Regions from separate parts of the Streptomyces sp. NPDC021115 genome, predicted to be linked through region 1. Evidence: riboswitches for the same ligand, from Rfam matches in the RefSeq annotation. Region 1 holds a riboswitch; the other holds the start of a gene.
The links. A riboswitch is a leader RNA that binds a small molecule or an ion and turns the genes downstream of it on or off. The one in region 1 is predicted to bind cobalamin.

Region 2: linked by a shared signal. The riboswitch ahead of ACH4TL_RS31015 (cobalamin biosynthesis protein) and the one ahead of ACH4TL_RS02680 (ribonucleoside-diphosphate reductase subunit alpha) in region 1 are both predicted to bind cobalamin.

What each region holds. Positions count from the first base shown of each region.
Region 1 covers NZ_JBIRQF010000001.1:592,203-595,658, forward strand. The annotation lists gene ACH4TL_RS02675 (FGGY family carbohydrate kinase) at 1-1,393, shown strand, start outside; cobalamin riboswitch at 1,491-1,631, shown strand; gene ACH4TL_RS02680 (ribonucleoside-diphosphate reductase subunit alpha) at 1,759-3,456, shown strand, end outside.
Region 2 covers NZ_JBIRQF010000012.1:168,573-172,028, reverse strand. The annotation lists gene ACH4TL_RS31025 (anion permease) at 1-652, shown strand, start outside; gene ACH4TL_RS31020 (hypothetical protein) at 668-934, shown strand; cobalamin riboswitch at 1,112-1,254, shown strand; gene ACH4TL_RS31015 (cobalamin biosynthesis protein) at 1,399-2,361, shown strand; gene ACH4TL_RS31010 (cobyric acid synthase) at 2,358-3,456, shown strand, end outside.

The sequences.
Region 1 (3,456 bases):
CGCCTCCGCGGCCCGCCCCAGCCGACTGGACCGGCTGCCAGGCGGCCTGGTCGAACAGGACCTGGAGGACGTGCTGCGCACGGTCGCCGAGGTCGTCCGCGAGGTGGCCGCGGCGCTCCCCGGCCCGCCCGCCGCGCTCGCGCTCACCGGCCAGGGCGACGGTCTGTGGCTGCGCGACGAGGCGGGCCGGGCGGTGCGCCCGCCGATCTCCTGGCTGGACGGCCGGGGAGGCGGGACCGTCGCCCGCTGGAGCGCGGACGGCACGCTCGCCGCCCTCCACGCCCGCACCGGCTCGGGGCTGTTCCCTGGCTGCCACGCCCCGCTGCTGCGCTGGCTGGCCGAGCACGAGCCAAAGGCGCTGGAGCGCGCGGCGGTCGCGGGCTACTGCGTGGACGCGGTGGCCCAGCGGCTGACCGGCGTCATCACCGTGGACGCCTCCGATGCCTCCCTGCCGTTCCTCGACGTCACCACCCGCACATATGTGCCGGACGCGCTGGAGCTGTGCGGACTGTCCGATTACGCCCGGCTGTTGCCCCCGCCCGCCGCGCCCGGCACCGTCCTCGCGCTGGACGACGCAGGGGCCCGGCTGACCGGGCTGCCGCGCGGACTGCCCGTCGTCTCCGGTCCGTACGACCTCCCCGCGTGCGCCATCGGCAGCGGGGTGCGGGACGTGGGCGACGGGCTGCTCATCGTCGGCACCACGCTGGCCTGCCAAGTCCTCACCGACCGCCCGGAGGTGGACCCGGCCGCCGGTCCGGCCGGGATGTGGCTGTGCACCCCCGATCCGGACCGCTGGCTGCGCGCGATGCCCGCTATGGTCGGCACCGCCGCCCTGGACTGGGTGCTCGATCTCACAGGGACGACCACGGCCGACCTGGACACCCTGCTTTCCGGGAGTCCGCCGGGCGCGAACGGCGTGACCGCGCTGCCCTTCCTGTCGGGCGCCGGGGAGCGCGCGCCGTTCGTGGAGCCCGCCGCCCGGGGGCGGTTGGACGGCCTGACCCTCGCCAGCACCCGCGCCGACTCCGTACGGGCCGTGTGCGAGGCCATCGCCTACGCGGCCCGCCACTGCCTGGAGGCGGCGGGGCTCTCGGGGCGGCTCGCGCTGTGCGGCGGGGGCGTGCGGTCCGCCGCGTGGACGGAGATTTTCGCGAGCGTCATGGGCCGGCCGGTGGTCGTGCCCGAAGAGCCGGAGGTCGGCGCGCGGGGCGCGGTCGCGGTCGCCTGGGCCTCGCTCGGCGACCCCGTGGACGCGTCCCGGTGGCACGCGGCGTCCCGTACCGTCGAGCCCCGGAGCGAGCTGCGCGACGCCTACGAGGACGGCTACGCGGGCTACCGCGCCCGCCTCGCCCGTGCCCTGGACGAATGGCGGCGGAGCGGCGCGGGAAGCTAGTTTTCCCTGGGATTCCGGCACTGCCCAGACCCGACACGACGCGCACAACTGTGCGAATTCTCCCAGCTGACGACACAACATCTGGGGGCGCGTGCGCACCGCGACACAAGATGTATGCTCGTCTCCGCTGTCGCCGCAGGGGAATCCGGTGCGAATCCGGAACTGTCCCGCAACGGTGTACGTGTGCGCTTTCGCGTACCCGTGAGTCCGATGACCTGCCGATGGCCGTCTGCATACGTCCGGGCCTCGCGGGGTGGGTCGATGGACGCTGCGTGGGGTGCCGTAGAGCGGAATCGGCATGCCCACGAGCGGCCATCGCGCACTGCCCTCGAAAGGCCCCCAGCCGAGCGAGGGAGACCACTTCAGTGACCATCGCGCCCGCCGACCCGGTTTCAGAGGCAGCGGATACTGCGGCAGCGGCCGACGCGCCCGGGACCGCCCTGCTGCGGACCCTGACGGCGCTCACCGCCGATCTGCCCGCCACCGACCCCGGCAAGGTCGCGGCCGCCGCCCTGCGCGGCCGCCATCCCGGTTCGGACGAGGCGGAGTTGCGCTCGCTGGCGACCGAGGCGGCGGCCGGGCTCATCGGCGAGGAACCGGAGTACTCCAAGCTGGCCGCGCGGCTGCTGACCCGCGCGATCGCCGAGGAGGCGGCCGGGCAGGGCGCGGACTCCTTCTCGGCCTCCGTCGCCGTGGGCCACCGCGAGGGCCTGATCGCCGACTCCACCGCCGAGTTCGTGACCGCCCACACCGCCCGGCTGGACGGCCTGGTGGACCAGGCGCTGGCCGACGGCGCCGACGACCGCTTCGGCTACTTCGGGCTGCGCACCCTGCACAGCCGCTATCTGCTGCGCCACCCCATCACCCGTCAGGTGATCGAGACCCCGCAGCACTTCCTGCTGCGGGTGGCCTGCGGGCTCGCCGAGGACCTGTCGGAGCGGGCGCTGGCGGACGTCGCCGAGCTGTACCGGATGACCAGCACGCTGTCGTACCTGCCCAGCTCCCCCACGCTGTTCAACTCCGGCACCCGCCACCCGCAGATGTCGTCCTGCTATCTGCTGGACTCGCCGCTGGACGAGCTGGACTCGATCTACAACCGCTACCACCAGGTGGCGCGGCTTTCGAAGCACGCGGGCGGCATCGGTCTGTCGTACTCCCGCATCCGCGCCCGCGGTTCGCTGATCCGCGGCACCAACGGGCACTCCAACGGCATCGTGCCGTTCCTGCGCACGCTCGACGCCTCGGTGGCGGCCGTCAACCAGGGCGGCCGGCGCAAGGGCGCGGCCTGCGTCTACCTGGAGACCTGGCACGCGGACATCGAGGAGTTCCTGGAGCTGCGGGACAACACGGGCGAAGAGGCCCGCCGCACCCACAACCTCAACATCGCGCACTGGATCCCGGACGAGTTCATGCGCCGGGTCGAGGCGGACGCCGACTGGTCGCTGTTCTCGCCGGTGGACGCGCCCGAGCTGGTCGACCTGTGGGGCGAGGAGTTCGAGACCGCGTACCGCCGGTTCGAGGCCGAGGGGCGGGCGCTCAAGAAGGTCCCGGCGCGCCAGCTGTACGCGCGGATGATGCGCACCCTCGCGCAGACCGGCAACGGCTGGATGACGTTCAAGGACGCCGCCAACCGCACCGCCAACCAGACCGCCGAGCCGGGCCGGGTCGTCCACTCCTCCAACCTGTGCACCGAGATCCTGGAGGTCACCGACGACGGCGAGACCGCCGTCTGCAACCTCGGCTCGGTCAACCTGGCCGCGCACCTCGGTGCGGACGGCGAGATGGACTGGGAGCGGCTGGACCGCACCGTCCGCACCGCCGTGACCTTCCTCGACCGCGTGGTGGACATCAACTTCTACCCCACGGAAGAGGCCGGGGCCTCCAACTCCCGCTGGCGGCCGGTGGGGCTCGGGCTGATGGGCCTCCAGGACGTGTTCTTCCGGCTGCGGCTGCCGTTCGACTCGGCCGAGGCGCAGGCGCTGTCCACCCGGATCTCCGAGCGCATCATGCTCGCCGCGTACGAGGCGTCCTGCGACCTCGCCGAGCGCCACGGTCCGCACCCG
Region 2 (3,456 bases), on a different contig from region 1:
CGACTCCGACCCGCCCATGTGGGTCATCGTCTCCGCCGGTCTCGCGATCGCCCTCGGCACCTACCTGGGCGGCTGGCGCATCATCCGCACCATGGGCAAGGGCATCACCGACATCCAGCCGCCGCAGGGCTTCGCCGCCCAGACCGGCGCCGCGACCGTCATCCTCGCCTCCTCCCACATCGGCTTCGCGCTGTCCACCACGCAGGTCTGCTCGGGCGCCGTCATGGGTGCGGGCGTCGGCCGCAAGGGCGGTGTGGTGCGCTGGTCGACCGCGGGCCGCATGGTCGCCGCCTGGGTGCTGACCCTCCCGGCCGCCGGTCTGGTGGCCGCGGGTGCGGCGCTGCTGGCCGACCAGGGCAACGGGGGCATCGCCGCCGTCGCCGTCCTCGCGGTGGTGGGCTGCAGCGTCATCTGGGTGCTCTCGCGCCGCAAGCCGGTGGACGCGGGGAACGTCAACGCGCCGAGCGTGGAGCCCGTCGAGTCGCCCGGTGTCATCACCACCGCGCTGCGGACGGTGTCCCCGCCGCCCGCCGGGAAGACCACGTCCGCCGGGTCCGCCGCGTCCGCCACCGATGGCGACGACGACACGAACGACGGCTCGTCCGCCTCCGCCCCGACCCCCGCCACCGCGGGCACCCGTTCCACCAGCTGACAGGGAGCACACACCATGCACATCGACTGGGCGGCCCTCGGCCAGGTCTTCGGCGTCAGCCTCGCGGTGACGGTCGGCGTCGTAGGGGTCTTCACCCTGGGCATCATCGGCACCTCCCGTACGGCACAGCCGCAGCCCCAGGCCGCGGCGTCCGCCGCTGGCGGCGCTGGCGGCGCTGGCGGCGCTGGCGGCGCGTCCCAGGTGGCGCGCACCGGCGCGTACGCCTGCTTCGCGCTGTGCGCCGCGGTGGTGGCGTACGGCATCTATCTGATCGTGGCCTGACGCCACGGAACGCCACAGAAGGCCGCGGGGCGGTGGGTGCGGATCGGCGCCCACCGCCCCGCGGCCGTTTGCCGGATGGGCGCCTGTGGGCCTCGGCACACTCCGGCATCGCAGGTCACATGCGAGTTGACGCCCATTCGCGCCCCATGGTGGACTTCCCGAGCCAAACGGCGGCAGAAGAGGAAGCCGGTGAGAATCCGGCGCGGTCCCGCCACTGTCACCGGGGAGCGCTCTCCCCTCACCGCGAGGGGTCACGGCCGTCCGTACACGAGGAGGGCTGGAAGACCGGGAGAGCCGCGGATCCGGGAGCCAGGAGACTCGCACCGCCGGTCACGTCGAGCCAGGGCGCGGACCCTGAGTGAGGACATACCGCCATGCCCGGCACTGCCACGCCGTCAGCTCCATCCGTTGTCCATATGCCCGGCGGCGGTCCCGTCCGCAGAGGCGTGACGGCGGTCTGAGGGATGCGTGCCGACCACGCCTCGTACGCGTGCGGCGCCGCTCTCGGCTTCCTCGGTGATCTCGCCGCGGGCGATCCGCGCCGCGGCCATCCGGTGGCCGCGTTCGGGCGCGCCGCCGCGTCCGCCGAGCGGCTGCTGTGGCGCGACCACCGCGGTTCCGGGGCCCTGCACACCGCGCTGTGCGCGGGCGGCGCGGCCGCCGGTGCCGCGCTGCTGGCCCGTACCGTACGCACCCTCACCGGGCCCCGCCGTACGGCCGACGCCGCGCTGACCGCCGCCGCCACATGGGCCGTGCTGGGCGGCACCTCGCTCGTACGGGAGGCCCGGGCCATCGGTGACGCGCTGGCCGCCGGGGACGTCGACGCCGCGCGGGAGCGGCTGCCGCATCTGTGCGGACGCGATCCGCAGGCGCTGGACGCTCAGCAGATCGCGCGGGCGGTCGTCGAGTCGGTGGCCGAGAACACCTCGGACGCGGTCGTGGGCGCGCTGGTGTGGGGGGCCGTGGCCGGGGTGCCTGGGCTCGTCGGCTTCCGCGCCGTCAACACCCTGGACGCCATGGTGGGCCACAAGTCGGCCCGCTACCGCAGGTTCGGCTGGGCGGCGGCCCGGCTGGACGACGTCGCGGGCTGGCCCGGCGCCCGGCTCACCGCCGCCCTGGCCGCCCTCGCCGGGCCCGATCCGCGCGGCGCGTGGCGCTCCTGGCGGCGCGACGGCGGACGCCATCCGAGCCCCAACGCGGGCCCGGTGGAGGCGGCGTTCGCGGGCGCGCTGGGGGTGCGGCTGGGCGGCACCCTGGCGTACGCGGGCCGGGTCGAGCACCGTCCCGTACTGAATCCGGGCGGCCGTCCCGTGGCGGTGGCCGACATTCCGCGGGCGATCCGTCTCTCGCGGCAGGTGTCGGCGCTCGCCCTGCTCGCCACCGCCGTGGGGCGCTCCGCGGCAAGCCAGAGAGGGGTGACCCGATGACCTCGGGGGGCGGACTGCTCATCGCGGGGACGACCTCGGACGCCGGGAAGAGCGTCGTCACGGCGGGCATATGCCGCTGGCTGGCGCGCAAAGGGCTCCGGGTCGCCCCGTTCAAGGCGCAGAACATGTCGCTCAACTCCTTCGTCACCCGGGACGGCGCCGAGATCGGCCGGGCGCAGGCCATGCAGGCCGCCGCCGCGCGCGTCGAACCGAGCGCCCTGATGAACCCGGTCCTGCTGAAGCCGGGCAGCGACCGCAGCAGCCAGGTGGTGCTGCTCGGCAAGCCGGTGGGCGAGATGAGCGCCAGGGGCTATCACTCGGAGCGGCGCGAAGGGCTGCTGGAGACCGTCACCGGCTGTCTGAGCGAGCTGCGGCGCACGCACGACGCGGTGATCTGCGAGGGCGCGGGCAGCCCGGCCGAGATCAATCTGCGCCGCACCGACATCGTCAACCTGGGTCTCGCCCGGGCCGCGGGGCTGCCGGTCGTCGTGGTCGGGGACATCGACCGCGGCGGCGTCTTCGCGTCGTTCTTCGGCACCACCGCGCTGCTGTCCCGGGAGGACCAGCGGCATGTCGCCGCCTATGTGGTGAACAAGTTCCGCGGCGATGTGAGCCTGCTGGAACCCGGCCTGGACATGCTGCGCGACCTCACCGGACGGCCGACCGTCGGCGTGCTGCCGTACGCCCACGGCCTCGGCATCGACGAGGAGGACGGGCTGCGGGTCTCGCTGCGCGGCACGGTGCGCGAGAGCGTCGTCGCACCACCGCACGGCGCGGACGTACTGCGGGTCGCGGTGGCCGCCGTACCGCTGATGTCCAACTTCACCGATGTGGACGCGCTGGCCGCCGAGCCGGGCGTGGTCGTGCGCTTCGTGGACCGCCCGGAGGAGCTGACCGACGCCGATCTGGTGGTGCTGCCGGGCACCCGGGGCACCGTCAGGGCGCTGGAGTGGCTGCGGGAGCGCGGTCTCGCCGACGCGATAGCGCGGCGGGCCGCGGAGGGGCGGCCGGTGCTCGGCATCTGCGGCGGCTTCCAGGCGCTCGGCGAGCACATCGAGGACGAGGTCGAGTCGAAGGCCGGAACGGTCGCGGGCC